Casimicrobium huifangae: one gene and its partner. The protein of the gene in region 1 binds, or shares a complex with, the protein of each later gene. Links are inferred from orthologs where the notes say so. Each region holds a gene or a part of one and is shown on either strand. Other genes may lie near its edges. The genes, in order: metK and groL.

What was found.
Region 2: the proteins of metK (region 1) and groL are in contact, whole or in part, in a cryo-EM structure (PDB 8P4O), measured with the Escherichia coli proteins. The link is inferred for Casimicrobium huifangae from one-to-one orthologs.

The regions. Positions count from the first base shown.
Region 1 is NZ_CP041352.1:598,963-614,947, forward strand. Bases 11,241-14,096 are described here. They hold metK (methionine adenosyltransferase), read right to left. Parts: upstream 13,332-14,096; coding sequence 12,150-13,331; downstream 11,241-12,149. Other genes in these bases: ychF (redox-regulated ATPase YchF), read left to right, coding at 11,241-12,081; FKL89_RS02785 (lysophospholipid acyltransferase family protein), read left to right, coding at 13,569-14,096. Also shown: FKL89_RS02725 (alpha-2-macroglobulin family protein), read right to left, coding at 1-1,838; ATP-dependent DNA helicase RecG, read left to right, coding at 2,009-4,156; FKL89_RS02735 (hypothetical protein), read right to left, coding at 4,169-4,729; FKL89_RS02740 (PIN domain-containing protein), read right to left, coding at 4,795-5,307; FKL89_RS02745 (hypothetical protein), read right to left, coding at 5,309-5,548; prfA (peptide chain release factor 1), read left to right, coding at 5,941-7,020; pyrF (orotidine-5'-phosphate decarboxylase), read left to right, coding at 7,210-8,019; prmC (peptide chain release factor N(5)-glutamine methyltransferase), read left to right, coding at 8,304-9,137; FKL89_RS02765 (hypothetical protein), read right to left, coding at 9,204-10,124; FKL89_RS02770 (YqiA/YcfP family alpha/beta fold hydrolase), read right to left, coding at 10,252-10,830; more of ychF, read left to right, coding at 10,984-11,240; more of FKL89_RS02785, read left to right, coding at 14,097-14,438; FKL89_RS02790 (lysophospholipid acyltransferase family protein), read left to right, coding at 14,435-15,349; FKL89_RS02795 (L-threonylcarbamoyladenylate synthase), read left to right, coding at 15,357-15,985. UniProt on the Escherichia coli protein: Catalyzes the formation of S-adenosylmethionine (AdoMet) from methionine and ATP.
Region 2 is NZ_CP041352.1:3,945,782-3,961,748, forward strand. What follows is about bases 12,726-15,563. They hold groL (chaperonin GroEL), read right to left. Parts: upstream 15,051-15,563; coding sequence 13,401-15,050; downstream 12,726-13,400. Other genes in these bases: FKL89_RS17885 (hypothetical protein), read right to left, coding at 12,726-13,173; groES (co-chaperone GroES), read right to left, coding at 15,230-15,520. Also shown: FKL89_RS17830 (isovaleryl-CoA dehydrogenase), read right to left, coding at 1-211; FKL89_RS17835 (PaaI family thioesterase), read right to left, coding at 299-724; FKL89_RS17840 (MerR family transcriptional regulator), read right to left, coding at 819-1,241; FKL89_RS17845 (MBL fold metallo-hydrolase), read left to right, coding at 1,330-2,397; peptide-methionine (R)-S-oxide reductase MsrB, read right to left, coding at 2,435-2,836; FKL89_RS17855 (hypothetical protein), read right to left, coding at 2,886-3,629; FKL89_RS17860 (molybdopterin-containing oxidoreductase family protein), read right to left, coding at 3,669-5,765; tRNA 2-thiocytidine(32) synthetase TtcA, read right to left, coding at 5,762-6,778; FKL89_RS17870 (S1C family serine protease), read left to right, coding at 6,887-7,912; FKL89_RS17875 (UbiA family prenyltransferase), read right to left, coding at 7,988-9,388; FKL89_RS17880 (tetratricopeptide repeat-containing diguanylate cyclase), read right to left, coding at 9,508-11,130; more of FKL89_RS17885, read right to left, coding at 11,221-12,725; FKL89_RS17900 (restriction endonuclease), read left to right, coding at 15,934-15,967.

The DNA of each region.
Region 1 (15,985 bases):
TAGACGGGCAAGCGGAAATCCGCCACCGTGAAACGGGCCGTGGTGCGGCCGTTAATTTCCACCCGATACTGCCCACGCCTGGCGTTGCCCGGCAGACGCAACTCGGTCATCGCATTGCCGCGCGCGTTCCAGTCCAGCGAGAGGGTGCTGCGCTGGTTGTTGCCCTCGTTGACCACTGAGAGATTCTTCGGCAACTTGCCGATGTCAGGGGCGCCGGTGCCAAAGCGCTTCAGGTCACGTGCATAGTGCTTCATGTGCACGGTCTCACCCGGACGCAGCAGATTGCGCGGCAGGATGGTGTGGAAGGCCTGTTTCGCATTGTTGCCGTCGCCCTCGTAGTCATACTCCCACGGCAGGTTGAAGCGCCAGGATTCGATACCGCGCGTCCAGTCGCTGCGGGTGAAGGCGATGTCGTCACCTGCCTGCGCGAAGACAAAGCTCGGGCAGGACTCCTTGTTTTTCGTTGCCTTCGGCGTCAGCCGTGCCGTGCCTTCGCGATCAGTCTTGCCGGCCGCCAATTCCACGCCCTTGCAATCGCGAATGCGCACAGTGGCGTCTGCTACCACGCTAGCGTCGTTGAGATGCGTGACCCAGACGAACGCGCCGCCGCTCCCGGTCTTGACGTGTACGGCCAGATTGGTCACCAGCGCCATCGTGCGCACGTACATCGCGCCCTTCTTCTCCAGCAGCGAGGCACCAAGGGCGGTTGATTCTGCTTCGACCACATGCAAGCCCGGTTCCGCAAGCGGCAATCCAACCACTTCGAACTCTTTCGGTCCGCCCGGCTTGGGTAGCGGCAGCGATTGCGCCTGTGCGTTGCCCTTGAGCAGGGAACGACCGCGCATGTCGTCCTCACCCTTCGGGCGTTCGCCGAAGTCGGCGTAGTCCGACTCCTCATCATCCATGGAGCGATCGCTCTGCTGGAAGCCGAGTGTTCGCGCGTACCAGCGAATCATGTCCTGCTCGCCGGTCAGTCGCAACTTGCGGACGATGGCGGCGGTGCCGGCCCCCGCCGTACCGGCCTCGAGATTGCGCACCGTGATCGGCAACGCCGGATCGGCCTGCCGCTCCAGAATGCCGAAGCTGCGCGGAAACTTCACCAGTGGCGGATAGGCGCCGGTTCGCACGGTGTAAGTGCGCTTGACGGTCAGCGCCGTGCTGGTGCCGGCTTCTTTCAGGTTCGGTGGCAGCACCAGCGTAAAGCGGGTTTCCGGCGGTAACTTGCCGAAGGTGATGCCGTCGCTGTCGTCGCTATCCTGCTTGGGCGCGTAGAGCTTGCCCGCATCGTCGCGCAACCGGAAGCGTGCCGAATCCTTCGGGTCAATCGCTCGCTGGAAGCCGACGCGGACCGTTGACAGCGGGTTGCAACCGGCGTCCTTGTTCTCGCGGCTGCAATTCACCTCCAGCCAGTCGCCGGAGCGCACCTTGAAGCGCATGATCTCAACCGCCTGCTTGGTGTTGGCCGTTGGCGAATCCCAGCGAATGGTGACGTCGGCGCCACTCGGGAAGTTTTGCGTGCAGCGGAACGCAATCCAGTTTTCGGTGTTGCTGATCCCTGCCGCACGCAACACTTCGATACGCCGGTTACCACCGACGGGCCGCACGTTGTCAACCGAGCGCACGCCTTCAACCTCGCAGAACACATGCGCCACAAAGGTCTTGGCGTCGACCGGCCCCTTGGCACGGAAGAGGAACATCTGCTGTTCGTCGATGTCGTTGCTGCCGTTGCTCGGCCGTGTTTCGGCCAGCGCCGGCAGGTCGGCGGCGGTTGCCGTCGGGATAAATAGCGGCAGGGCCGCGACGCCGACCAGGACGGTGGCGAGGAGTGAACGCAACATGGGAGAGGTCTCGCTGGCTGTGACGTTGATGTGTTGTGGCTGCTGTGCAGCGCGGTATTGCTGTTTGATGCATCTGGCGCATCTGGTTCTACCCGGATTCGGCGGCGCGCGCAATCGTCCATTCGTGCTAAGCCGGGACGCCACAACCGCCCTGTCGCTACACTCGTTACGTGACCGCCGCCGACGCCCCTGATCAGACGTATTTGCCCCCCGCTTTGCGACCCAAGCTCGCCAAACTGGGCATTCAGCATTTGCGCGATCTGCTGCTGCACTTTCCGCTGCGCTATGAAGACCAGACGCGGGTGCGACCGATTGCCGAACTGGTGGCAGGCGAATCGGTGGTTGTTGAAGGCGTGGTGGAGCATTCGGAGACGGTATTCCGGCCTCGCCGCCAGTTCGTGGCGCTGCTGCGCGCAAAGGGCGACGACGGTGGCAACAATTTCGCGCCACGGCTGACGCTGCGCTACTTCAACTTCTATCCGTCCATCACCCAGGCGCTGAAGATCGGGGCCAGCGCACGCGTATTCGGCGAAGTCCGCGATGGCCGCTACGGCCTGGAAATGGTGCATCCAGTCTTCAAAAAGGCGGAGGAGGTCGCTGGCAGCGATCACAGCGAAGATCGTCAAGAAGGCGGCAAAGATTCCCCCTCGCGTCGCCTGACGCCCATCTACCCGGCCGCCGCCGGCGTGCCGCAGGCCGCGCTGCGCACGCTGGCGAGCAAGGCGCTGCGTGTGGCGGACTGGCAGCGCGACCTGTTGCCGCGCGACATCATTGCGGCCGCTAGCTTGCCGGGATGGCGGCAGACCTTGACTACGCTGCACCTGCCTACCAACGGCGAATCGGCGATGGCGCTGGAAAGCCGCAGCCACCCGGCGTGGCGGCGGGTCAAGTTTGATGAGCTGCTGGCGCAACAGATGGCCTTGCGCGACGCCAAGGCGCTGCTCGCAAAGGAGCACGCAGCGCCGGTCAACGCCTCTGGCCTGCTGTCAACCCTGTTACGGCAACGCCTGCCGTTTCGCCTGACGGCGCCGCAGGAGCGGGCCCTGACCGAGGCCTTGCAGGACATGGCGCGCGGCCAGCCGATGACGCGGCTTCTGCAGGGGGATGTCGGCAGCGGCAAGACGGTCGTCGCCGCACTGGCGGCGCTCGCGGCGGTAGAGGCCGGGCAACAGGTGGCCTTCATGGCGCCGACCGAACTGCTCGCGGAGCAGCACTTCAACAAGCTGAGCCACTGGCTGGCCGAACTGCCCGTGACCATCACCTGGCTTACGGGGAGCCTCCCGGCAGGCGAGCTCAAAGCAGCACAAGCCGCCTGCAGGCGCGGCGAAACGCACATTGCCGTCGGCACCCACGCGCTGTTCCAGAAGAAGGTGAACTTCGCGCGACTGGGGCTGGTGGTGGTCGATGAGCAACATCGCTTCGGCGTTGAGCAGCGGCTGGCGCTGCGCAGTCGCGGTCAGGCCGACACGGACCGCGTGCTGGCGCCCCATCAGCTCATGATGAGCGCGACACCCATACCGCGCTCACTGGCGATGAGTTACTACGCCGATCTCGACGTGTCCGTCATCGACGAACTGCCGGGCGGAAGGCAGCCGATTACCACCAAACTGGTGAGCGAGCAGCGGCGTGACGAGATCGTTGGCCGCATTCACGACGCCGTGCGCGCTGGAGCCCAGGCCTACTGGGTGTGTCCGCTGATTGAGGAAAGCGAGAAGCTGGCGTCACAGGACATTGAGTTGCAGAACGCCACCGCGCTGCATGGAGAGCTGACTGCCGCGATGCCCGACGTGCGCGTGGCGCTGCTGCACGGGCGCATGAAGGCCGACGAGAAGGCCGCGATCATGGCGGACTTCGCCGCCAATCGCGTTCAGGTGCTGGTTGCGACCACGGTGATCGAGGTTGGCGTCGATGTGCCGAATGCAAGCTGGATGGTGATTGAGCATGCCGAGCGCTTTGGCCTGGCGCAATTGCATCAATTACGGGGTCGCGTAGGGCGCGGGAGCGTTGCATCCACCTGCATCCTGTTGTTCACCGACAAACTCTCCGACACCGCCAAGCAGCGCCTGAAAGTGATCTACGAAACCACTGACGGCTTCACCATCGCCCGCGAGGATCTGCGTATTCGCGGTCCCGGCGAACTGCTCGGCCCAAGGCAATCGGGCCTGCCGTCGTTACGCTACGCCAATATCGAGGAAGACATCGATCTGGTCGAGGCGGCACGCGACGCCGCACCGAAAATCGAGCAGCATCCGGATTTCAACAAGACCGCGTTCCTGGAACGCTGGATCAGGCATCGGGTGGAGTTTGCGAAGGCGTAATGGCCTGCTCGCCTACTTCTGGTTCAGCTTTTCAGCTCGCTGTCTGGCCTCTGCAAGCGTGGGTACACCAAGCCGCTTGCGCTCTTCATCAGTAACCGCCGTCTCGTCAATTGCGTAAAGCTCCCAGCGCGCGTCGGCAGTCTTGGCTCGTGTGAACTGCGTGCCATACCACTGCGGTTTGCCCATTCTCATCAGCAGCCGATCCCAGGATGCGGCGGATAGCCAGTTCGCGCTGGTCGCAGTCGCATCAATGGTCGCGCTGATCGTTGCCAGTGCGTGGGCAAGGCGGATGTCGGCGAGATCAGGGCCGTGCTGGCAGACCAGCGCTGCATTGAAAAAGTCCACTGCAGTTCTCAGTTCGCCAGTGGCCACCAATTCGCGCACCCGCTTGAGGCGGTCGCGATCCCGCTGTCCTACCTTGGACCAATCGATATTCGGGCCGGGCTTGCGATCTTCCTGATCTGCCACCTTGATGGCCTGCAGCTCAGCGTGATCCCTGGAACTACCAGGAAGAGCTGGCGGATTGGTGGCAACCGGCGCACAAGCTGCAAGTGCCAGAGCAAGTGACATCATGAGAAGAATCGCAGCTCGCCTTGACATGCGTTGTTCTCCCTGCGTGTGTTCGTCCGTCGTCCCGTTCAAAGCTGGACGAGGTGGTGAGACGCCGCACCCCGCACGGCATCCAGCGGAATGTTCTGGTCAAACGTCATCAGCGTGCCGCCGTGCTTCACTGCCAGTGCAAGCAGGTAAAGGTCGGTGATTTGCTGGTGTCCGTGCACGCGGTTGAAATCGACTACCTCATCATCCCGCAGCGAAACGTCGTCCGCCCAGAATTCGTGATCGAGTGACTTGCACGCGTGCTTGAGCTGCTCGCGCACGCGTTGCAACCCGAGCGCGCCGCGGCGCCCGTAGCTTGGCAGATTGAGCACGCGAATCACGCCGTTCTCAACCAGCGGACAGGTTGCGATGCGGATGCCGGGTATTTCGATGAAGGCGTTGGCTCGGGCTGAAGCGACGTGCGCATCGTCAAACAGCGCTACCCAGACATTCACGTCAAGCAGGCAGCGCGACGGCTGCAAGTAGCGGGCGTCCGGTTCCCGTGCCTCAGTGCGTACCGCGTTGGTGGGACGCACTGTCGTCCGGTTGGCCACGTCAGATACCTTCGCGCTCCATCAATTCGCGTACATGCTCAACCGTGATGACTTCGTCGCGAGCGGGCAACAATGCGAAGCGACCGCGCAGCGGGGGCGTTGCCGACGGGGCCGACGCGCGGGCCTGAGCGCCCGCCCGTACGAGGATGGAAACGGCGTCACCCAACGACAACTTCTCGCGATCAGCCAGATGGCGGGCGACGTGGAATGCGTCTTCGGCTAAGTTAAGGGTGGTTCGCATATAAAGCATCATATCATCATATTGATGACGCTAGGCGTGTCTCCCAGATGTCCTGTAAGACCTAGGGCGGGACGCTAGCGGTCCCGCCGTATGCTGTGTCGTGCGGTCATAGTCGGATGGCGCTGTGCTGCTGCGTTCGGCGGAACCGCTAGCGTTCCGCCCTACGGCGTTACAGGGCGGTGGCCCCGATGTTGGAGCAACGGTTGATTCGCGGGCGAACCCGGCCCCGCAAGTGCGCGGTATCGGCGAGCCTACGGAGTCTGTGACCTAAAATCACAACAAATGCACCTGTAGCCACGCCCACCTGCTTCGTCATCCCGGTTTCCGGATGAAGTAGTGTTGCGCGTGGCTTTTTCCGTTTTTGCCCGGCGTTTCGCCGACTAAGTTGCGTCATGAAAGACACTTTCCGCGTCAAACTTGAACAGCTCGACCGCCGTCTGGTTGAGGTGGAGAGCCTGCTTTCCGATCCGGCGGTAGTCAACGACATGAACCGCTTTCGCGCGCTGTCAAAAGAGCGCAGCGATCTGGAGCCGGTCGCCGCCCTGTTCAAGGAGTTCACGTCGCGCGAGGGCGATCTCGCCGCCGCGCAGGAGATGCTGTCCGATCCTGATATGAAGGAGATGGCGCAGGAGGAGATTGAGACCGCGAAGGCCGACATTGATCGCCTCGACAAGGAGCTCACCATTGCGCTGTTGCCGAAGGACCCGAACGACGAGCGCAACATCTTCCTCGAAATCCGTGCCGGTACCGGCGGCGATGAGTCCGCACTGTTCGCGGGCGATCTGCTGCGTATGTACACGCGCTTTGCCGAGCGCCAGCGCTGGCAGGTGGAGATCGTGTCAGCCAACGAGAGCGAACTCGGCGGCTACCGCGAAGTGATCGCGCGCATTGTGGGCCAGGGCGCGTATTCGCGCATGAAGTTTGAGTCCGGCACCCATCGCGTGCAGCGCGTGCCGGAGACCGAGGCGCAGGGTCGCATTCACACCAGCGCCTGCACCGTGGCAATTCTGCCCGAGGCCGATCCGGTGAAGGACATCACGATCAATCCGTCCGACCTGCGCATCGACACCTTTCGCGCGTCCGGCGCTGGCGGGCAGCACATTAACAAGACCGATTCGGCGGTGCGCATCGTGCACATCCCGACCGGCGTGGTGGTGGAGTGCCAGGACGGCCGCTCGCAGCACCAGAACAAGGCGCGTGCGATGGAAGTGCTCGCCTCACGCCTGCTCGAGCGCGAGCGTGAAGCGGCGCATGCCAAGGAGGCTGGGTTGCGCAAGTCGCTCGTCGGCTCGGGTGACCGCAGCGAGCGCATCCGCACCTACAACTACCCGCAGGGGCGGATGACCGATCATCGCATCAACCTGACGCTCTACAAGCTCGACATGATCATGGACGGCGACATCGGCGACATGGTGGACGCGCTACGGTCGGAGTATCAGGCTGAACAAATGGCTTCGATGGAGAGCGCCTGACGGCGCAGGACGAAGGACGAATGACGACGCTCCCGGCGGTCGCTAGGACGCAAAGCTCGGCCACCTTTTTTTGAGAAGAGGGATAGAAGTGATCGCGATTGGCACATGCAGAACCTTTAACTACGCAGAGACACGCAAGCCACGCTTTGCGTCATTCGTCATTCGTCACTCGTCCTCGGTGGAACCGCAATGACGTTCCAACAAAAACTTGACGCCGCCTGGAAAAAATCCCGCTCGCTGGTCTGTGTGGGGCTGGACCCGGAGAAGAAGCGCCTGCCCGAGCGCCTGTTCAATCGGCCCGACGCCATCTTTGCGTTCAACAAGGCCATCATTGATGCCACGCACGACATCGTCTGCGCCTACAAGCCGCAGTTCGCGCACTACGCGGCGGTGGCGGCGGAGGATCAGCTCGCCGCCACGATTGACTACATCCACGACCGCTATCCCGGCATCCCGGTGATTCTGGATGCCAAGCGCGGCGACGTTGGCAGCACGGCGGAGTTCTACGCCATCGAGGCCTTCGAGCGCTACGGCGCCGACGCGGTGACGGTGAACCCGTATCTCGGTGGTGACTCCATCGCGCCGTTCACCAAGTACGCCGATCGCGGCACCATCCTGCTGTGCCGCACGTCGAACGCTGGCGGCGCTGATTTGCAGGAACAGATGCTCGACGGCGAACCGCTCTACCTGCGCGTCGCCAAGCTCGCCGCCACGCAGTGGAATGCGAACAAAAACATCAACCTCGTGGTCGGTGCGACCGTGCCGCAGGTGATTGCTGATGTGCGCAAGGCCGTGGGCGACATGCCGCTCTTGGTGCCAGGCGTTGGCGCGCAGGGCGGCGACATGAAGGCCACCGTCGCCGTGGGTCGCGACAGCAAAGGCACCGGCCTCGTCATCAACGCGTCACGTTCGGTGATCTACGCGTCCGGTGGCGACGACTTTGCCCATGCCGCGCGCGGTGCGGTGGAGCAGATGCTGGAAGATGGTGCGGTGATTTGACGAACCGGCTCGATGAGATTTCCGTTCGTGGTGAGCCCGTCGAACCATGAACGCACGGCGCATGACGTACAAGTCATGCGTAGCGCAGGATCAATTGCGCAAGAGACTTGGGCACCAGAAAAAATCGATGGTAGAGCAAAAGTGTCTATCAACTCGACAGCAGAAAGCCCATCCAGACTCGGCTTTGTGCGTGAAATGATAAAAAGTCGACATTTGCTATTTTATTGCGACGAGCCCAATACTAATGCGGTTTACGATAAAAAGCTGTTGCCTCACTAGACATCGTGCCAACCATCCGCGACGCCCTGCCAGATAACCGCCTGCCGCGCCTCGAAACGCGGATGCTGCTCGCGCACGCGCTCGGTCACGCGCGACCGGCGAACGCGCACGCCTGGCTGGTTGCTCGCGACACCGAAACGCTGCCCGCAGACGCGACCATGCACTTCAACGCGCTCATCGAACGGCGAATTGCCGGCGAGCCTATCGCCTACCTGATCGGCCACCGCGAGTTCTACGGTCGTGATTTCGCCTGCTCGCCCGCCGCGCTGATCCCACGGCCGGAGACGGAGCTGCTCATTGATCTGGCGCTCGCCGAACTGCCCGCCGATTTCAGCGGCCACATTCTCGATGTCGGCACTGGTACCGGCTGCATCGCCATCACGCTGGCGCTGGAGCGACCGCAAGCGCACGTCACCGCGCTTGACGTGTCGCCCGACGCCCTCGCACTGGCGCGTGCCAACGCCGCTGCGCTTGGGGCCGGCAACGTCCGCTGCGTCGAAAGCAACTGGTTCGCCGAACTCGATGCCAGCGCGCAATTCGACCTCATCGTCAGCAATCCGCCTTACATCGTGCCGGGCGACGCCCATCTCACCCAGGGCGATCTGCGCTTCGAGCCCACCGTTGCCCTCGCCGACGCGGTGGACGGCCTCGAAAGCTATCGCCAGCTCGCAATAGGCGCGCACCGGCATCTCGCGCCGGGCGGCTGGCTCATGGTTGAACATGGCTACGATCAGGGCGAGAGCGTTCCCAGTCTCTTGCGCACCGCCGCATTCGCCGACGTTGCGCTGCACTGTGATCTGGCCAAGTTGCCCCGGGTGACGACGGCGCGATACCCGTAGCGCGCAGCCATTCGGCGGACCCGCAAGCGTTCCGACCAGTGCGCCAAGGCGCGTGCTACTTTGAAACTATTGCGCAGGCGAACAGAACGCTATGTTCTCGTCAACGTAACCGTTAGCAGCGAGCATCGATATCGTGTCAACGTTCATCTCATATCGATGCAGAAAGTCTGCCTGATTGAACAACCGGCGCACTGGCGTCGAGCCTAACGGGCAAGCGCCGTTAGTCGCAGCGAGCACGTAAATTGGCCCCCACGACGGCGCCACCTGCTCAACGAAACCAACCCGCAGCAGCGCATCTCGTTCTGCGACTGACGTCGTATAGAAAAACCGCGACGGACTTGCGTATTTCAAACTGTACAGACGCTGTGCTGCGGATGGCACAGGGGAGCGCAATGCGGACCATCCGTAAAAGGAGGGATTGGACTCAGCGCCGCTGGAAGGCAAAAGGGACCCGGAGCCGGACAGATTCTGCGCATCGACCGTTGATAGATAAAACGGCGCTCCATTCGGTCCGTTGATCGTCATGACCTTTACTGGCGTGTTTGAACTGGTCGGTACAGAGAGGGTTGCTTCGCCCGATTCGGCAACAGCGGACCGATATACAAGTACTGCTGCCCAGATGGTTTGCGTTATCCCGACTTGCAAAGTTGTCATCCCCGGCGGAAGCCCCAGGACGCGAACTCGGGAGGATGATCGCGGAGTGCAGACAACCGGGTCCGTGACGTCCAGATGCGACAGAACAATCGTTACCGTCTTGCTTCCAGCAAGCGACGATTCGGTAGTAGCTTGTGCAACGATTGGACTGGCTCGCGCGATGCAGTATTCCCGCGAATACTGAACAACAACGTCAAATGGTTGATACGCAACGAGTTGCGCGGGTTCAGTGGTGACTGTCAATGCGCTTGCTCCACTCGTGGCGAGCAGCGCTGCAAGGGCCGTCAGAGCTCGACTTGAGGTGCAAATGCGCATAAAGAAATTCTGGTTCATCAGACGTTCACTTTACAACAAGGTCAGTCGATAAGCGTTGGGCAAGTACAACCATCCAGATGGGGGCGCCACAGAAGCATTGTCTTTACTACTCCAGGTTGCAACGCGACCAAAGAGCTAACCGCATTCACCGAATTGCTTCGACACAGAAATTGGCTACCGTTACAACGTACGCCGCAAACTCACCAATCGCATGATCGCTCCCCTCAATGATGTGCTGCCGAGCCCCGGGGTAGTGGTCACGCATCTGGCGCCAGTCGAGCACTTCGTCGCCGGTGGCGGCTAGCAGGAAGTAGCGTTCCGGTTGCGTGATGTGTTCGATGCGCAGATCGAGCAGTTCTTGCAGGTGTTCGGCGCGCCATTCGAAGGGTTCGCTGGAGTGGTACATCGTGTGCTCACCCACGTAACCCGCGAGGTCGTCGGCGGGCAGCACGGCGGGGTTCAACAGCGCGGCGCGGCAGCCGTAGCGCTCGGCGAGCCAGGTGGCGTAGTAGCCGCCGAGTGAGGAGCCAATCAGCGCCCAGTCGCGCGCCGCATCGCCTCGATCCTCGATGAACTCACACGCCAGCGCCATCGCAGCCGCCGGGCTCGCGGGCAACTGCGGGCACACAAAGCGGTGGGACGTGGCTGCAAAGTGTGCCGCCATCAGCCGCGCCTTCATCGATTGCGGGCTGGAGCGGAAGCCGTGCAGGTAGAGGATGTTCATTTGCTGCGCAGGACGAATGACCAATGACGAAGGACGAAAAAGTGATGACCGGGAGCGTAACGCGTTTTCGTCACTCGTCCTTCGTCATTCGTCCTTGCAGCGCGGCCCAACTCCTACAATTATCGAAACAACTCAACAAAGCGCCTTAATATCATGGCTGTCCAATGCGGCATCGTCGGGCTTCCGAACGTCGGCAAGTCCACTCTTTTCAACGCGCTGACCAAGGCGGGCATCGCTGCGGAGAACTATCCCTTCTGCACCATCGAACCGAACAGCGGCATCGTGGAGGTGCCGGACCAGCGGCTCAATCAGCTGGCGGACATCGTGAAGCCGCAGAAGGTGGTGCCAGCCACGGTGGAGTTTGTGGACATCGCTGGTCTGGTGAAGGGCGCGTCGAAAGGTGAGGGCCTGGGCAACCAGTTCCTCGCCAACATCCGCACCTGCGACGCCACCGCCCATGTGGTGCGCTGCTTCGAGGACGATAACGTGGTGCACGTCGCGGGCAAGGTCTCGCCGATTGATGATATTGAGGTGATCAACACCGAGCTGGCACTGGCCGATCTGGCCACCGTGGAAAAGGCGATCCTCAAGTACAGCAAGCTCGCCCGCGCGGGCGGAGACAAGGAAGCGCAGCGCATGATGGGCGTGCTGGAGAAGTGCCAGAAGGTGCTCGATCAGGGCAAGGCGGTGCGCTCGATTGACTTCTACGCGGAAGAGAAAGCGGTGCTCAAGCAGCTCACGCTGATCACCGCGAAGCCAACGATGTATGTGGCCAACGTGGCGGACGCCAACGACCTTGCGCACAACAAGCACTATCAGGCCGTGGTTGCCTACGCCGCAACAGAAAAGGCGCCGGTCGTGGCCGTCTGCGCCAACATGGAAGCCGAAATCGGTGACATGGACGACGCCGACAAGATGGAGTTTTTGAAGGACCTCGGCCTTGAAGAGCCGGGCCTGAATCGCGTCATCCGTGCCGGTTACGACCTGCTTGGGCTACAGACTTACTTCACGGCTGGCGTGAAGGAAGTGCGTGCCTGGACCATCCACAAGGGCGACACGGCGCCGCAGGCCGCAGGCGTGATCCACACCGATTTCGAGAAGGGCTTCATCCGCGCCCAGACCATCAGCTTCGCCGATTTCATCCAGTACAAGGGCGAACACGGCGCCAAGGAGGCGGGCAAGATGCGCGCCGAAGGCAAGGAATACGTGGTGCAGGATGGCGACGTGTTGAACTTCCTGTTTAACGTGTAGCGGTAAGACCGCAAAAACAAAAAAAAGGACGCTCGCGCGTCCTCTTTTGTTGCCGAACGAATTGCGAGTTACTTCAGCCCAGCTGCTGAGCGAAGCGCTGCTGCCTTATCCGTCGCTTCCCAGGTGAACTCCGGCTCGTCGCGGCCGAAGTGGCCGTAGGCGGCAGTCTTTTCGTAGATCGGGCGCAGCAGGTTGAGCATCTGGATGATGCCCTTCGGCCGCAGGTCGAAATGCTCGTTGACCAGCGCGGCGATCTTTTCGTCGGAGATCACGCCGGTACCTTCGGTGTAGACCGTCACGTTCATCGGCTTGGCGACGCCGATGGCGTAGGCCACCTGCACCTGGCACTGCTTGGCGAGGCCAGCGGCGACCACGTTTTTCGCAACATAGCGCGCGGCGTAGGCGGCCGAGCGGTCCACCTTGGACGGGTCCTTGCCGGAGAACGCGCCGCCACCGTGCGGGCAGGCGCCGCCGTAGGTGTCAACGATGATCTTGCGACCGGTGAGGCCGCAGTCACCTTGCGGACCGCCGATGACGAAGCGGCCGGTCGGGTTGACCAGATAGCGGGTGTTCTGCAGCCATTCCTTCGGCAGCACTGGCTTGATGATTTCCTCGATCACCGCCTCGTAGAAGCTCGCCTTGAGTTTGGTCGGAGACTCGCTCTGGTCGGGGCTGTGCTGGGTGGAGAGCACCACGGTGTCGATCGAATGCGGCTTGCCGTCCACGTAGCGCATGGTGACCTGCGACTTCGCGTCGGGCCGCAGGAATGGCAGGCGCCCGTCCTTGCGCAGCATTGCTTGCCGTTCGACGAGGCGGTGCGCGTAATAAATAGGCGCCGGCATGAACACCGGCGTTTCGTCGCAGGCGTAGCCGAACATCAGGCCCTGGTCGCCGGCGCCGGTGTTGAGGTGATCGTCACTCGCGTGATCGACGCCCTGCGCGATGTCGTTTGACTGCTTGTCGTAGGCCACCAGCACTGCGCAGCCCTTGTAGTCGATGCCGTACTCGGTGTTGTCGTAGCCGATGCGCTTGATGGTGTCGCGCGCGACCTGGATGTAGTCCACATGCGCATTGGTGGTGATCTCGCCGGCGAGCACCACGAGGCCGGTGTTGGTGAGCGTTTCGGCAGCGACGCGCGAGCGCGGGTCCTGCTTGAAGATGGCGTCGAGGATGGCGTCCGAGATCTGGTCTGCCACCTTGTCCGGGTGACCTTCGGAGACCGATTCGGAGGTGAAGAGGTAGTCGCTCATGAGTAAACCTTTGCCTGAAAAATCACACCGGTTCGACTGTGGCGAGCCGGTGATTCCTGCGGTTTCACGAGCGGCGACGCTTTAGCGGAACGGTCGCGCGGCGCCAAGGCCACCAGCGCCCGCCCCGCAAGTAGTCGAATAACTCAGCGGACGCCACCTAGAATTGTATTGCAGCTTGCAGGCGGGCGCCGACCGGACGGGGCCGTTCAGTGAGCCAACAACAAAGACCACAACGCCTTGTCCACGTTCCTCTCACGCATCGCCTCTGCGCTGGCCGGCTGGCTGGCGCGGCGCCCGCTCGCGACGCAGTCGCGCATTGGTGGTGCGCTGGGGCGACTGATGCTGCTTTCGGGTGGCATGCGCAACCGGCTGCGCACCTATCTCGCGCAGGCGGGCTACGGCGACCAGGTGACGCTGACGCAGGCGGCGGCCGGCATTGGCCGCATGGCGGTAGAGACAGCGGGCCTGTGGCGCACGCCGGATGCGGTGGTGCTCGCGCGCTTGAAGGTGGTTGACGGCTGGGATGCCGTGCTTGCGGCGCACGAGGCGAAGCGCGGCGTGATTTTTTTGACGCCGCATATGGCGACGTTTGAGATTGCTTCACTGTTCATTGGCTCCCAGATGCCGCTGACCGTGATGTTTCGCCCGCCGCGCGTGGCGTGGGCCGAGCCGATGATGCGCGCCGGGCGCGACCGCATGCAGATCAAGTCGGAGCCGGCCGAGATGAGCGGCATTCGCGCCATGCTCAAGGCGCTGCGGCGCGGTGACGCGATTGGCTTGCTGCCCGATCAGGTGCCCGATCCCGGCAAGGGCGGCGAGGGCGTATGGGCACCGTTTTTTGGCCGGCCGGCGTACACCATGACGCTGGTGCAGAAGCTCGCCAAAACCACCGGTGCGCTGGTGGTGATGGTGGGGTGCGTTCGCCTGCGCGACGCCGCGGGTTACCGCATCGTGTTCACGCCGCTGGCGCCGTTCAGCGATGATGTGGTGACGGCGGCTGGCGAGCTGAATGCGGCTGTCGAGGCTGCGATTGCAATCGCACCCGAGCAGTTTCTGTGGAGTTACAACCGCTACAAGGCGCACGCTGGCGCAGGGGCACCGTCATGACGTTTGCCGGCGCAATCACGCTCATTGGCAGCAAGCTGCTCGCCTTCGTGCCGCTACGGCTGATCGCGGCGGTCAGCGGGCCGCTGTCAACGCTGGGCTGGTGGCTGGCGAAATCGCGCCGTCGCGTGGCGCTGACCAATCTGCGCTTGTGCTTTCCGGAAAAGTCCGACGCCGAACGCGAGGCCATCGCGCGCGGGCACTTCCGTGCCTACGTGCAGGCGGCGCTGGAGCATGGCTTTCTGTGGAACGCCAGCGGTGAGCGCATCCGGCAATATGTGACGCTGCACGATGAGCAGCAGTGGCGGCGCTTTCGCGAAGGCGAGCAGCAGCGGCCCGTCGAAACCACCAATCACAAGCCTGTGATTTGGTTGTGCCCGCACTTCATTGGCCTGGACGCCTGCGCGATCCGAATTTCGGTCGATACTTCGGCGTGTTCGATCTACAGCACGCAGAGCAATCCGGACATTGATCGCATGTTTCTTGAGGGCCGCACTCGTTTTGGGCAGTCGACGATCATTGCCCGCACCGAGGGTGTGAAGCCCATCGTCCGCGCCATGCGCGAGGGGCTTCCGTTCTACTATCTGCCTGATATGGATTTCGGTTTGCGCGATTCGGTGTTCGTTCCCTTCTTCGGCGTCAATGCAGCGACGATCACGGGCGTCTCGCGTCTGGCCAAACTGACCGGTGCAGCGGTGGTGCCAGTGATCGCTACGCAACGACCGAAAGGTGCTGGCTACGACGTGCGCTTCTACCCCGCGTTCGATAACTTTCCCTCGGGCGACGATGTGGCTGACGCGCGGCGGGTGAATGCCTTCATCGAGGATCGGGTGCGCGAGAACACGGCGCAATACCTGTGGACGCACAAGCGCTTCAAGACCCGCCCACCCGGTGAAGCGAGCCTTTACGGATGAAGCACGGATGAAACGACCCAACGCGCCCTTCATCGAACCCGCTACCGCCGATAACGTGACGCGCGCAGTGGCGTGGCTGCGGGCCGGGTCGCTGATCGGGTTGCCGACCGAGACCGTGTACGGCCTGGCTGCTGATGCCGGCAACGCTGACGCGGTCGCGAAAATTTTCGCGGCGAAGGGCCGACCCGCGGACCATCCGCTGATCGTGCACGTGGCGTCGGCCGAGGCGGCAAAGGCATGGGCCGCGTCGTGGCCCGCTGCTGCCGACAAGCTCGCTGCTGCGTTCTGGCCCGGCCCGATGACGCTTATCGTCAAACGCGCCTCGCACGTGCTCGACGCTGTCACCGGCGGGCAGGACACCGTGGGACTGCGCGTGCCGTCGCATCCGGTCGCGCAGGCGGTGCTGCGTGAGTTTGCCGGCGATGGCGCCGTGCCCGCAGGCGTGGCCGCACCGTCTGCCAACCAGTTCGGGCAGGTGAGCCCGACCACCGCGCAGCATGTGGCCGAGGAATTCCCCGATCAGTTACTGCTGGTGCTCGATGGCGGCGCCAGTGAGGTCGGTATCGAGTCCACCATCATTGACGTCAGCGGCGCTGCACCGCGCGTGCTGCGGCCGGGTCGCGTTCGTGCGGGCGA
Region 2 (15,967 bases), 3.3 Mb from region 1 along the record:
AGCCGAGCCCGGTACCGCCGTACTCCTCGGGCACGGTGATGCCGAGAATCCCCAGATCGCCCATCTTTTTCCATAGATCCATCGGGAACAGATTGTCGCGGTCGATCTCGGCCGCACGTGGCGCGATCTCGTCCTGCGCGAACGCATGCACGCTGTCGCGCAGCATGTCAATATCTTCGCCCAGGTCGAACTTGAGTTGCGGGAACTGCATGGTGGCCTCCTGTAGGAGCGGCTCTGCCGCGACCGCATTCGAACGCGGCGGCGAAGCAGGTCGCGGCAAAACCGCTCCTACAGAGTGCTATTTCTGTGGCAGTGCGATCAGCGTCTGCTGCATCATGGCGCAGAGCGTCTCCTTCCCGTCTTTCATCACCCACACCTTGCCCTGAGTGATGGTCAGCGTACGGCCTGACTTCATGACCTCGGCGCGGGCACGCAGTTTTTCGCCGTCCCCGGGCGCCATCGTGTTGAGCTTGTATTCCACCGTCAGCACACCGCTGCCGGGCGGCATCATGGTGGCTCCTGCGCAGCCACCGGCGGTATCGACCAGCGTCGCGATGATGCCGGCATGGAAGTAGCCGTGCTGCTGCGAAAGCTCCGGCTTGAAGTCAACTTCCATCTCGACCACGCCTTCGTCAACCTCCGTCACGCGCGCACCGATCAGCCGCATTGCGCCCTGCGCCTGCAGGATGTTGAGGATATCGGTTGTTTTTTGCGCAGTCAGCATGTCAGCATTCTAGACGACACGTTGACGTTTACGTCAACGTAACTTCAAATTCTGTCGTCGTCGACCGCGTCTGCGCAGCCCGAACACGGTTGGCTTATTGAGCCGCTTTCAACCGTTTGCGGCAGTCCCTCTCAATCGCGGAAATTTCCGCGAGCACGACATCAATGTCCTCGCGCTGCTGCTCCAGCATGTCGCGACGTCGCGCCAGCACTTCGAGGAATTTCTCGAGCTGCGAGCGCTCACTGTTGTCCGCCTTGTAAAGATCAAGGATTTCGGCGATCTCGGCCAGACTCATGCCAAGCCGTTTGCCGCGCAGGATCAGCTTCAGCCGCACCCGCTCGCGCGGCGTGTACAGGCGCCGCGTGCCGCGCCGCTCCGGCGCGAGCAGACCCTGGTCTTCGTAGAAGCGGATGGCGCGCGTGGTAAGCGCAAACTCATCAGCGAGCTCGGTAATGGTGAAGGTTTCGCGACGAGCGGTCGCCGGTGCGCCGGGCGCAGTAGCAATGGGTTCTGGCATGCATGGAGTTTATGGCAACGCACCTGATCGTGTCGTGATAAGTTGACGTTAACGTCAACCGACGACCGATTCGGCTACTATCGGCTGCATGACTGCTGCACTCTCCTTCCCGCACGCTGCGCCGCCCGCACCCGGCGAGTTCATCGACATCGCACCCGGCATCAAATGGATCCGCATGCCGCTGCCATTCGCGCTCGACCATATCAATCTCTGGCTGATCGAGGAACCCGCGAGTGCGGACGACCCGCGCGATGGCTGGACAGTGGTCGATACCGGCTTCGGCGTCGATGCAACGCGGGCGCTGTGGCAACAGCACTTTGCGCAGACGATGGGCGGCAAGCCGCTCAAGCGCATTGTCGTGACCCACTATCACCCGGATCACCTGGGCAACGCGCAATGGCTGGCTGAGCACTTCGCCACCTCGCAGGGCGCGATCATTGTGGAAATGAGTCTGACTGAACTGCTCGCTGCGCACAGCGTGGCTGAGGGTAGTGGCGCCTATCAGCGCAGCAATCTGGCGGCGTTTTTCCGGGCGCACGGCCTGACCGAAGAACAGATTGATGTCACGGCCAATCGCGGCAACACCTACAGCTTTGGCGTGCCCACGCGCCCGCCATGCTGCAACCGCATCATGCCGGGCGATACGGTGGAAATGGGTGGCAAGTTCTGGTCAGCGATCGGTGGCTACGGTCACACCACGGAGCACCTGAGCTTCTACTGCGAAGAGTTGAAGGTATTGATCAGTGGCGACATGCTGCTGCCGAAGATTTCCACCAACATCAATGTGTGGCCGGTGACGCCACTTGCTGACCCGGTGACTGACTACGTGAGTTCGTTGCAGGCATTCAAGTATTGCGAAGCCGACACCCTGGTGCTGCCGTCGCATGGACTGCCGTTTAGTGGCATCGCGACACGCGTGCAAGCGCTGGAGACGCACCACGAAGACCGCATGAACGAGCTCTACGGCGCCGTCGCCGAAAGTCCAAAAACCGCAGCAGATCTGATCCCCACGCTGTTCCGCCGCAAGCTCGACAATCACCAGCTCTTCTTCGCCATCGCCGAAGCGGTAGCGCACGTAAATCACGGCTGGCGAATTGGGCGGCTCACACGTAACGTCGGTGACGATGGTCGCATCCGTTTTGGAATGGCGGCCTGATTCTGCATTGGATTGAGGGCCGCTACGGCCCTCGGTTTCAGCCCGGCGCAGTTTCTACAAACTGCAGGGCCTCGGAGTTGATGCAGTAGCGTAGTCCGGTTGGTTTCGGCCCGTCGGGGAATACGTGGCCCAGATGGGCATCGCAGCGGGCGCAGAGCACTTCTGTTCGCCGCATGCCGAAGCTGTTGTCCTCGTGCATCGTGACATGATCAGCGACCGTCGGACGAAAGTAGCTGGGCCAGCCCGTGCCAGAATCGAATTTGCTGTCGCTGGCGAACAGCGGCAAGTCACAGCAGACACAGTGATAGACACCAGTCTTGTCGTGGTCCCAGAAGCCGCCGCAAAACGCGGGCTCGGTACCATGCTTGCGCGTGATTCGGTATTGCTCCGGGGTGAGCTGGGCACGCCACTCGGCGTCGGTCTTGACTATTTTTTCCATGACAGAAATCCTGCTTTGACGCCGTTGGTAGTGGAATCGGCCATGATCCTTACGGCGCTTTCAGGGCATCGGCGGCCAGCCTGTACCAGGCTTTGTGCAAATCCTGTGTGTGGGCGGGCGCGAGGCGGCCTTCCTTGACCACCTGCTCGTAGAGTTCGCGCGCTTCACGGCGACGGCCCGATTCGTCCAGATACTGCGCATAGCGGCAACGGGCCACCGGGCCATTGGCGGTGGTGACGGCGTGCTGGAAGGCCGCATCGGCACTGCCATCGCCCAGACGCGCAAGCGCAAAGGCGTAGCCAAGATCGTCGTCCGGCTGCCGCGCATCCTTGCCGAGGGCGAAGAGGCGCTCGTAGCTGGCTCGCGCAGCGGACCAGCGCTCTGCAAGCAGATTGGTGGCAGCAAGGCTGCGCACGAAATGCACATCCTTTGCGTAGCTGCCACTGGCGCACTCGTCGTAATGCTTGATGGCTTCGTCGTAGCTACCGGCTGCGGACAGTGCAGCCGCCAGCGCAGCGCGGTTGGCAGCCGTCGGCGAGCGCTCGAATTCGGTTTCCGCCTCGCGCATTGCCCGATTGGGATCAACGGCGGCCTCCACTGCACGCAATACCTTGCGGCCGCCGCGTGAATAGCGCATCTCCGGCAGGTACTCGCTGATGAAGTAAATCAGGCTGCCGAGAAACGGCGCCATCGTCATGATCATGATCCAGTACCAGGGGCGCCCGGTGCGCAGCACGTGCGTGGCGAAGAAAACGACGATAAGCAGATCAACTACACCAAGGGCATAGGGCATGGCGCAAGCTCGTGAAGAGGTCGAGAGCGGAAAGCAGCCTTATAGCGCAGCCACCTCAACCCGGCAATCGTAGAACGTGGCGCCGCCGCCCATGTCGGCCAGCGCCTGGCTGGTGAGATCGTTGACGAAACCATCGGCGCCGGGATGATTGCGCCAGTGCCCCCAGAGAATGGTGGCGACGCCCGGCCGGGTGTTTTCGCTCAGCCGCATGGTGAGCTGCATGCTGCCGCGGCGGTTCCACACGCGTACACGCTGGCTGTCGGTGAGATCGCGGGCTTGCGCGTCGGCAGGGTGCAGTTGCAACGTCGGCGCGCCATAGCCGGCCATCAATTCGTCAATGTTGCCGAAGGTGCTGTTCATGGCGTTGCGCAGCGGCGGCGTGTTCAGTGCCAGTGGGAACTCCTTCGCCACGTCGCTCGCGTCACCTTCGTGCGGTGGCACGTAGTTTGGCAGCGGGTCAAGGCCGCGACTGGCCAAGGTTTCCGAATAGAACTCGCACTTGCCAGACAACGTACCAAAGCCGCCATCGGCAAACGGGGTGATGAAACCGTCCTTTTTCGGGTAGTTCAGACGCAGGAAACCGTCGCGTTCCAGTGCGTCGAAGGACTGGCCGGCGAGCGAAGGATGATTCCAGTCGAAGGCATGGCGGATCAGAGACTCGTCGTCCTCGCCAAAGCAGGGATCGGTGAGACCCATTGTCCGCGCGAGACGACGGAACAGCTCGGTGTTGGGCAGACTTTCGCCGACCGGAGCAATCGCACGCCGGTTGATGACGAGATCGTAGTGACCGTAGCTGCGGTTGATGTCGTCGTGCTCGGGCGAGGTCGTCGCCGGCAGCACAATGTCGGCGAAGCGGGCGGTATCGGTGATGAACACGTCGTGCACGACAGTGAACAAATCCTCGCGGGCGAGGCCGCGCAGCACCACGTTGCCATCGGGTGCAACCGCGCCGGGATTGGAGTTGTAGACAAACAGCGATTTGACCGGTGGATCGTTGGTAACGGTCAGCGCATCGCCGAGCGCATTCATGTTCACCACGCGCGGCAGCTTACCGCCGCGCTTTGGCATCAGATCCGGTCGCTCAAGATAGCCCAGATTCATCGGGTAAGCGCCCGAGGTAGAGAGCTGCAGGCCGCCGCTCGCCTCGCGCCACGCGCCGGTCAACGCCGGCAGGCAGGCAATCGTGCGCGTCGCCATGCCACCGCCACCGTGACGCTGCATGCCGTAGTTGAGCCGGATGGCGGCCTTCTTCGTGGCCCCATAGGCTGCAGCGAGCGCTTCGATGTCTGCCGCCGGAATACCGCAAATAGCGCTGGCACGCTCTGGCGTCCAGTCGGCGACACGCTCTTTCAGCGGCCCAAAGCCGAGGGTGTGGCGAGCGATGTATTCGTGATCGAGACGGTCGTCGCGAATCAATACGTGCATCATCGCCAGCGCCAGCGCGGCGTCGGTGCCGGGCTTGATTGGCAACCACTGATGGCACTTCTCGGCCGACAGTGAGCGATAGGGATCAATCGCAATCAGCCGGGCGCCGCGCCGCTTGGCCTCCTGACAGCGGCTCCACAGATGCAGGTTCGACGTGATCGGGTTGGTGCCCCACAGGATGATCAGCTCGCTGTGTGCAAAGGCCTCAATGTCGGTCCCAAGGCGCGAGCCCAGCGTCACCGTGAGGCCGGCCGCGCCGGCGCTCGCACAGATGGTGCGGTCGAGCTGCGAAGCGCCGAGGACGTGGAAGAAGCGGCGATCCATCGAACCGTACTGCAGCATGCCCATGTTGCCGGCGTAGCTGTACGGCAGGATCGCCTCGGCCCCGTGGTCCGTGATGATTGACCTGAACTTGTCCGCTATGGTCGCGAGTGCCTCGTCCCACGAGATCGGTGCGAACTTGCCTTCACCCTTGGCGCCAACGCGCTTGAGCGGTGTTTTGACTCGGGTCGGGTGATAGGTACGCAGCGGGTACTTCGCGACCTTGGTGCACAGCACGCCGGCCGTGACGCTGTGCGTCGACGAACCCTTGACGTCGACCAGCTTGCCATCGGAAACGTGATATTCCAGAGCGCAAGTGTCCGGGCAGTCGTGCGGGCAGGCGCCCTTGACGATGAGGACGTCTGTCAGATTCGCGGTTGATGCGCTCATTGCGCCGAGACCGCGGCGAACACGGGCTTGTCGGTCTGCGCCTGCACCGCGTCGCGCTGCATGGCTGATTCAATTTCGGGATCGACGTCAAAGGCAGTGTCGCCACCGTCGAACTGCGCCAGTGCGTGTGGTTCGACAGGCTCACCACGAACGGAAGATAGCCCCTGAAAATCAAACAGCTTCGAATCCGCCAGATGCGACGGCACCACATTCTGCAAACTGCGGAACATGGTTTCGACGCGGCCGGGGAATTTCTTGTCCCAGTCCTCGATCATGCGGCCGACCACGGCGCGCTGCAGATTGGGTTGTGAGCCGCAAAGGTTGCAGGGGATGATTGGGAACTCGCGCTCCTTCGCGTATTTCACAATGTCCTTCTCGCGCACATAGGCGAGCGGGCGGATGACAATGTGTTCGCCGTTGTCGGAGACCAGCTTGGGCGGCATTGCCTTGAGCTTGCCGCCGTAGAACATGTTCAGGAAGAAGGTTTCGAGGATGTCTTCGCGGTGGTGTCCGAGCGCAATCTTGGTGCAGCCCAACTCCTTCGCGGTGCGATAGAGAATGCCGCGGCGCAGCCGCGAACACAGCGAGCACATGGTCTTGCCTTCCTCGAGCACTCGTGTGACGATGGAGTACGTATCCGATTCAACAATCTTGAAATTGACGCCGAGCTGTTCGAGATACTGCGGGAGGATGTGCTCGGGGAAGTCCGGCTGCTTCTGATCGAGGTTGACAGCGATCAGTTCAAAGTTCACGGGCGCCACCACTTGCAGCGCGAGCAACAGGTCGAGCAGTGTGTAGCTGTCCTTGCCGCCCGAGAGGCAAACCATGATGCGGTCGCCTTCGCTGATCATGCCGAAATCGGTGACTGCGGCACCCACAATGTTGCGCAGGCGTTTGCCCTCGCGCGTGAGCGAGAACGGCAGCTTGCGCGGTTGCCGCGCTGTCGCTACGGGCGTTTGTGTGCTTTCGGCGACCGACAGAGAAACTTCGGTTGCGGTATTGGCCTGATTCATGCGAGTATTTTAGGCAGGCAAGCCGTGCTGCAGTGTTTCTGCCCCGAAAAGCAACGCTATGGCCACGGCCAGGGTTTGTCGTTCACCGATGCAGCAAGGAGCGAGACGATGCGCCGATTGACCACTTTGTTCGCAGGTTTTGCCACGCTGGCGATGATTGTTGCGGCGTTTGCCACGCTCGCCCAGGACATAACGACGGGTGAAAAGTTCTCCGACAAAATGAGCGCGGAGGTTATCGAGAAGGCGATCTCGGGAGTAGTGAAGCTGCGGACGCTGGCGGCGCCGTCGGCCCGGAGCAATGCCACGCTGGGTGCCGAGCGTGAAGGCAACGGTGTGCTGCTGTCGCCGCGTCTCGTGCTCACCATCGGCTACCTCATCATGGAGGCCGATGAAGTGGAAATCACCGACCACAAGGGCCGCAGGCTTCCCGGCAAAGTGGCGGGTTTCGACCAGGAGACCGGGCTAGGCCTCGTGCGTCTGCTGGCACCAGCACAGGGCGAACCGTTCGTGCTGGGCGACGCCAGGGCACTCAAGGAGAAGGATGCCGTGCTCGCTGCTGGTGCGCGCGGCAACATTGCTCCGGCCTTTGTTACCTCCCGCCGCGAATTCACCGGCGGCTGGGAATATCTGCTCGACAGTGCGATCTTCACTTTTCCGCCGATTGCCGACTGGGGCGGCGCGGCGCTGATCGAGCCTTCGGGCAAGCTGGTAGGCGTCGGCTCGCTGTTTGTTCGTGATGCCGACGGCAAGGGCAAAGGCATACCCGGCAACATGTTCGTACCGGTCGATATCCTGAAACCGATCCTCGATGAGCTGATTGAAACCGGCCAGCGCAAGGGTGCGCAGCGGCCGTGGTTGGGCATCACGACGTTCGAGGATGAAGATGGTGTCAACGTCGGTCGCCTCTCTCCGGATGGCCCCGGTGACAGGGCCGGGCTGGAGCGCGGTGACATCATTGCTGCCGTCGGGCCCACCGCCGTCAAAACGCTGGCTGAGTTCTATCGCGCAGTGTGGGCGCGCGGCGAAGCAGGCGTCCGAGTCCCGCTGAAAGTCATGCGCGGTGACCGGGAATTGACGCTTTGGGTGCGCAGCATTGATCGCAACGGCTTTTTCGCTGCGCGCACCGTGCACTAGAAGCTCACCAGCCTTGCAGCCGTTGTGACCTCACAACGGCCGTTGTCGCGTCGGCCTGCAAATCGCCGCAGCTGGCTAAACCGCCAGCACAACGCAGACCCCGGTTGCCAGTGCGCACCCCCATGAGACCGCGTCACGGGTGGCGAACAATACCGGGTCATCGTCCATCAGGCCCGCCATCGCCAGACGCCACATCCGGGCGAGCCACAGCAGCACTACCGCCACCATGCCCCACAGCCACAGCGGATCGCCGTATAGCGTGCTGACCTGGTCACTCGCCACGTAAAGCGCGAGCACCAGACAGGCGGCAATCGCTGACCCGACACCAAAACCGTTGACGAAGGCTGCGTCTCGCCCCGTGTAACCACGGCCGGGCAGCGCCTGGTCAGGCGCCAGACGATCAATGTCGGCTGCCCGCTTCAACAGTGCCAGACTCAGAAACGCGAATACGGAAAACGCGGCAAGCCATGCCGAAAGCGGCACGCCAACTGCCACCGCACCAGCAACAATGCGCAACGTGTAGAGGCCAGCCAGACAGAATACGTCGTACACCGGCAACCGCTTGAGCCAGCTGGTATAGCCCGCGTTCACCAGCACATAGGCACCGATCACCGCGACGGCGGCCCATCCGGCGAACCAGGCCAGCACAAGACCACCAGCGAGCAGCGCCCCGGACGCTAACGCTGCAGGCGCCAGTTGCAGATCCCCGGCCGCCAATGGCCGTCTCCGCTTGCTTGGGTGCGCCCGGTCGGATGCGAGATCGAACAGGTCGTTCACCACGTAGATGGATGAACACACAGCACAGAAGGCGGCAAATGTCAGCAAAGTAGCGTGCCAGGACGCCGCCACCGCCCACTGATGAGCGGCAAGCGGTGCCACGAAGACCAACACATTCTTGACCCAATGCCGCACGCGCAGCAATTTCAGCCAACGACCGACACCGCCTGCGGCGGGTGTACCCGGCAACCGCTGCCCGCCCGCCGGCAGCAGCGATGACACCGTGAAGCGCTGCGCTGCGTGTGGCCATACAGCGAGGTCAGCGCGGGAATCACCGATGTAGTCAAAGCCCTGTTCGCCAAACAGTGGCACCAGTCGTTCCGCCTTGGTATGCGCCTTCAGATTGCGTATGCCGTCGGACGCGATCACCCGGTCAAACAGGCCGAGCTCAGCAGCACAAGCTTGCGCCACGAGGTCATCGGCAGCCGTGGCCAACACTGTGGTGCGCCCTGCCGCACGCGCGTCGCGCAGGGCATCGACAACTGCCGTGTTCCAGGGCAAGCTGGGGAAGTCCGGCAACGCCATCGATGCGAGCTGTCGCTTGAACGCACTGCGCCCACGCAGTAGCCAGAGCGGCACCGCCAGCGGCAGCCACCAGCGCCGCCGCCAAGCCGCGAAAAATGTCTCCCACAGGGTGTCAGTGCGGCAGAGTGTTCCGTCGAGATCCACCACCAGTGGTCGCAGGTTTGGGGCAGGCATGATGGTCAGCGCGAGTCAGCAGCCATTGACGCAGTCGCGGCAATCGCAGATACAGTGGATGCGAAGGCGCATGCTACACGCTGCGAAAGCAACCACCGTCGTGGCTGGCGTCGGTTGGGTCAGTCGTTGACCCGAACCGTCACTGCGCGGTTCTTGCCGGCCTGCTTGGCTCGCCTTATCGCCGCATCAACCCGCTTCAACAAATAGGGCAGCGTCGCCAGCGCCTTGCTATGCGCGCAGGCCACACCGACGCTGACGGTCACTGCGATCGCCTTGCCGTCATGCACCACCGGGCTCTCCGAAACTTTGGTCAACACCCGCGCTGCAATCGCTGCTGCGATGCGCGGACCGACACCGGGACAGAGCACGAGAAATTCATCGTCGCCAGCACGCCCCATCAGGTCATTGACACGCAGCGCCTGCCGCAAGCGCTCGACAACACCCTCCAGAACGGCATCGCCGGCGAGGTGGCCGCGCTCGGCGTTGATGGCGCGGAAGTCGTCAACATCGATCATGATCAACGCCACCGGTTGCTGCGGACCGCCGGCCAGCTTGCCAATCGCCGCCTCGAAGGCGACGCGATTGAGCGCTCCTGTCAGCGGGTCACGCGCCACCTGACGCGCCATTTTCTGCGCCTCGGCCTGAGTTTCGATCAGACGCAAAGTCAGTTCGTTGACCGCTGCCGACTCGCGACGCCCGCGCGCCTCGGTGCGTTCCACTTCTTCGACAAACTGTACGGCGATACGCTGGCTTGCCAGATGCACCCGATGTGCGTCGGCTCGGGCAGCGAGAAAGTCGGTAACGGCATCCATCGTGCGATCGACATCGCCAGCATCGCGTTCGAGCTGGACGCGGGCCAGCGCGGCGTCTTCACGCATCGCGTGCAGCGACGGATCGGCGGGCAGCATGGCAGCTTCATCCAGCCGGGCGCGAGCGTCATCATGACGACCAAGCGCGACCAGCCAGCGCGCGTTATCGATCAATACCCGCAGCAAGGAATGAACGTTGCGGCGGCTGCGCAACTGCACGGCAGCCGCATCAGCGTCAACCACGGCATCCGCCAATCGGCCCTGGCGGGCAGCGACTTCGGCACGCGTATGCAGCAGGTTGGGCAGCCATTCACGCAACACGGGCGATTGCGCGATGGTCATCGCCTCGTCGATTTTGCTGGCAGCTTCATCCAGACGCCCCAGCGCGCAATACTCGCGTGCCATGTTGTTGAGCGCCGCCGTACGAACCGCAGCGAGCGGTTTGGTGGTGGCGATCGCACAGGCCCGTTCGAACAGCGACAGCGCGGTGTCATGCTGCTCCAGCTGAGCGTACATCGGTCCCAGGCTCTGCAGCAATTTGGCCTGCTCGTCCGGCAGGTGCTCCTGCTCGGCGATGGTGATTGCTTCGCGCATGGCGCGAATGGCAAGGTGGAAATTCTGCAGGAATAGGTGGATATTGCCGCTAATGGCCAGCAGCGGAATCTTGTCGCGTGCTTTATGTTCGCGAATCGCCAGATCGAGCCCGCGCCTGGCAAACTGGAGGCCTTCGAGCCAGCGTCCTGCTGCCTGGCAACCGGAGGCGCACAGACGCAGCACATACAGCGTTTCGTCGGTCGACAAGTCGCCGTGATAACCGGTCAACAGCGCTTCACCACGCTCGAGCGCAGCGACATTGAGCACCTGCGGCAACGCCCGGAGCACGGCAAGCTCGGCCTCGACGTGGCGGCGGGAAGGTGACTTCAGCTTGCGCATGGGTTCAGTGTACGTCGCGCTGCTACGGCCCGCTCGCCCGGTTCCGCCTTTCGCGAAACACCGGGCCAATCTGGCCGGCGACGGCGCGAATCAGTCGCCGCTACGCAGCTCCGGCGTACGGACGACTTTCAGATAACCCCCAGTCGCGACGAAGACATGCGCGCCGCCATCCGGCGTGCTGCCGGCGTGACGGGCATTGCCGAACAGGGTGACCGTCTTCCTGACTTGCCCGGTGTTGGCGTCGACCCAGGCGAAGCGCTCCCAGTCGGCGACCAGACTCCATAGCCCTTTCAGCGCACCGAGCAGACCATCGTTGTCCGGCTTCTCGCGTGCCAGCAACAGCGGTGTGCGGGCACCAGCGTCGGTGACGTCGGCAACCGGGAATGCGGCAACACCACGACGGAGTGCGTCCTGCGCCTCATAGGTGACGTTGCCGCCCTTCTTGATCACAGTGTAAGGCGAGACCTGCTGCCCCTCATTGGTCGGCCAGCGACGAAGGCCGACGCCGGAGGCCGGGATGTCCACCACCACGACCGGTTCGCGTTCGACCATGATGCGCAAACGATCAGCGCTGGTTTGCGTCTTCAGGTACTTTTCATTGTGGTCCAGCACCAGTGTCGAGCCCTGATCTTCGGTCTTGCCAAAGCCGCGCAGATCGACAAACTGCGCGCGTTCGATGTCGAGCACACGCAGCTTCCACGGGCCGTTGGCCTTGCTGGTGAGGATCGTCTTGATCATGTACCAGGGCAGGAACGGGTCGTCACGATAGAGATCAATGGCGAACCGTTTGTCGTCGGTGTACTCAGGTCGTTCAACGCAGCAGATCGTCGTATTGGCGCCATCCTTGCCGTGCACCCACGGCACCCCCGCGTTGAACCAGATGATGAGCGGGCCGGTCACCAGCATCGCGACGCCGAACAGACCCATCATCGCCCACGACTGTGCCTCGGCCGCGTAGGGCCGGATCTTGCCGGTACGGTTGAAGATGTCGAGCAGGTTCATGAAGCTCAACTGGCTGATCGCGCCCGCCGGGTTGGCCAGCAGGAACGACAGCGGCAGATAGAACGTCAGTACCGCGCCGACGATCACCCAAATGATCCAGTAACTGCCAAAGGTGCCCGCCGCGATGTAGCGACGGGCGCTGCCTATGTCTGCCGCCGTCGTTGCCACTGGGAACGAGGGATTCGCCGCGCCGGGCACCGGCGTGGGGGTTGCATCGGCGACGCTCGTCGAGACCGGTGACTGCTGCGGCGTCGCTCCCGGCTGCGCAAACGGCGCGCTACTGGCGGTCACTCCTGACGAAGGCGGTGTGATTGGCGGCTCCATGGTCGGCGGCGCTTGCGGCACAACTGCCGGACCCGGTTGCGGGACCACAACCGCGCCCGAAGCACCTGCGTTGCCGACGGGAGGACGCCGCTGATCCCCACCCGCCCGCGCGGCTGCGGCGTTGCCGTTGGCGTCACTCGCCTGTGCCCGCGCTTCGACATTGAGCATGTTTGCGCACGCAGCTCCACCCTTCCACGCACAGTCCTCGGTCGCCTGCGCGCGCACTGGATCATGCGGCGGTTGCGGCAACGGTGCTGGCGGAGCGGCGCGGGTGGCAGCGGCGAGCGTGACTGGGATGTTCACGCTGCACTGCCGGAATACCTGGTCCCCGGCCGTGGAAATCTGCCGCATGGCACCGGCGACTGCGTTGCCCTCCAGTCGCAGCGAGCCCACGGTACGCCAACGCCCCTGCTTGCGCGAGGCGGGCGACCACGCGCCCAGCGCGTCAATCTCGAAGCCACCGCGTGACCAACGCACCTGCGCTGACTCGCTGAACTGCCCATTGCCACGCTGCCACAGCACGGTATCGCCCACCACCTGCAATTCAACGGGCGACGACCAGCCAGCGTTCGACGGGTTGCCGATTACCGCGCTGCACTGCAGCTGCCCGGCGTAATTGCCGTCACGGACCGGACCGGCCAGGGCGGCAGACAGCAGGCCAAATGTCACCGCAAGTGACAGCAGCAGGGAACGAAAGAGCGATGAACGAGGCAGCATGAACAGAAAGAGGCAAGTACCGCACCAGTTTAGCTGCGCCAAGGTCCTGTTTCGCTGACGACAAACAAAACAAAAGGCACCCGAAGGTGCCTTTTGTTTTGCTACGGTTGGCTGGAGCAGCCAACGAGCGAGTATCCGGGATGCAGTGCGAGGCGCGCTCGGCCGACGCGTACTTGACGTACGCGAGGTCGAGCGCAACGAAGCAATGCGCCCGGAGACGAAGCTCGTTACATGCCCATGTCGCCCATGCCGCCCATTCCACCCATCCCGCCGCCACCAGGCATCGCCGGTGCGTCGTCTTTCGGCGCTTCGGCGATCATGGCTTCGGTGGTGAGCATCAGGCCTGCGACCGATGCGGCGTTTTGCAGCGCGGTGCGGGTGACCTTGGTCGGGTCGAGAATGCCCATTTCGATCATGTCGCCGTAGGTGTCGTTGGCGGCATTGAAGCCGTAGTTGCCCTTGCCAGCGAGGATGGCGTTGACCACCACGCTCGGCTCACCACCGGCGTTGGCAACGATCTCGCGCAGCGGCGCTTCGATCGCTTTCAGCACCAGCTTGATGCCGGCTTCCTGATCGTGGTTGTCACCCTTGATCGTGCCAGCAGCCTGACGGGCGCGCAGCAGCGCAACGCCGCCACCGGCGACCACGCCTTCTTCAACGGCGGCACGGGTTGCGTGCAGCGCATCTTCAACGCGGGCCTTCTTCTCTTTCATTTCGACTTCGGTCGCAGCGCCAACCTTGATCAGCGCAACACCGCCGGCCAGCTTGGCCACGCGCTCTTGCAGCTTTTCCTTGTCGTAGTCGCTGGTCGCTTCGTCGATCTGCTTGCGGATCTGGGCAACACGGCCCTTGATCGTGTCTTCCTTGCCGGCGCCGTCGATGATCGTGGTGTTCTCTTTGCCCACTTCGATCTTCTTGGCCTGGCCGAGATCAGCCAGTGTGACGCTTTCGAGCTTGAGGCCAACTTCGTCGCTGATGACGGTGCCGCCAGTCAGGATGGCGATGTCTTCCAGCATGGCCTTGCGACGGTCGCCAAAGCCCGGGGCCTTGACGGCAACGGTCTTCAGGATGCCACGGATGTTGTTGACCACCAGGGTTGCCAGCGCTTCGCCATCGACTTCTTCAGCGATGATGAGCAGCGGACGACCAGCCTTGGCCACTTGCTCCAGCGTCGGCAGCAGATCGCGGATGTTCGAGATCTTCTTGTCGTGCAGCAGGATGTAGGGGTTGTCCATCAACGCCAGTTGCTTGTCCGGGTTGTTGATGAAGTAGGGGCTAATGTAGCCGCGATCGAACTGCATGCCTTCGACGACGTCGAGCTCGTTCTCGAGCGACTTGCCGTCTTCAACGGTGATCACGCCTTCCTTGCCGACTTTTTCCATCGCGTCAGCGATGATGTTGCCGATCGAGTCATCGCTGTTGGCCGAGATCGAACCGACTTGAGCGATTTCCTTGCTGGTGGTGGTCGGCTTCGAGGCCTTCTTCAGCTCGGCGACGAGGGCGGTGACCGCCTTGTCGATGCCGCGCTTGAGGTCCATCGGGTTCATGCCGGCGGCAACGAACTTCATGCCTTCGCGCACGATGGCCTGGGCCAGCACGGTCGCGGTGGTGGTGCCGTCACCAGCGTTGTCGGAGGTCTTGGATGCAACCTCTTTCACCATCTGCGCGCCCATGTTCATGAGCTTGTCCTTGAGCTCGACCTCCTTGGCGACCGAGACACCGTCCTTGGTCACCGTCGGGGCGCCGAACGAGCGCTCGAGCACCACGTTGCGGCCTTTCGGGCCGAGCGTGACTTTGACTGCGTTGGCGAGGATGTTCACACCCTCAACCATGCGGGCACGTGCGTCACCGCCAAATACAACTTCTTTAGCTGCCATGTTTTTCTCCTGGGCTTGCTGCGCCGGGCGATCACTGCGTTGCCGTCGACCTCGTGTACATCAGTACACGTCGGTCAACGGCGCCTTGTGCTCATCCCGGCTCGCGGCGCCCGAAATTGGGTTCGTTGATTAGTTTTTGAATCTGGAATTGCCGAAGCAATCGGTTGCGTACGCCCGAGTTACTTGGTGACGACAGCCATGATGTCCTCTTCGCGCATGACCAAGAGTTCATCACCGTCCACCTTGACCGTCTGGCCGGCGTACTTGCCGAACAGGACCTTGTCGCCCACTTTGACGTCCGGCGCGTTTTGCTTGCCGCTGTCGTCACGCTTGCCGGGGCCAACGGCGAGCACTTCACCCTGGTCGGGCTTCTCGGTGGCGGTGTCCGGGATCACGATGCCGGACGCGGTTTTGCGCTCTTCTTCCAGGCGCTTGACGATCACGCGATCGTGCAGGGGGCGAAGTTTCAGTGACATGAAGAGTTCTCCTTGAACAATTCTCGGGTTTTGAAATCGGAGGCATCCGCCAGCCGCATCGGGCCTTGGCGGACGATTGGCAACCTGCGTAGAGGATGCAACCGTAGCGAGCGCTAACTGCGGAGAAATCCGATTGTTAGCACTCGCCCCTGATGAGTGCTAATTATAGGTAGCGACGGCGACGTTTCAAGCCGGAAGGCAGGGCATCGTCATATTGGCTTTTTAATGAAACTACCATTTCATAAGGGTTCATAGCGGAAAATTGCGAAAGTCGACTTTCGATGAAAATGCGCTATTAGCCCATATCAGATGGGCATTTTTGAGAAAAGATGATCGTAGCCTGCTCCGGTCCTGACATCCGGCGCCGCGTGCTACAAACACGCTCCCGATCCGCTGGATGCCCGCCCGTGCAGTTTTCGCTTCCGTCCTTCAAGATGTCCG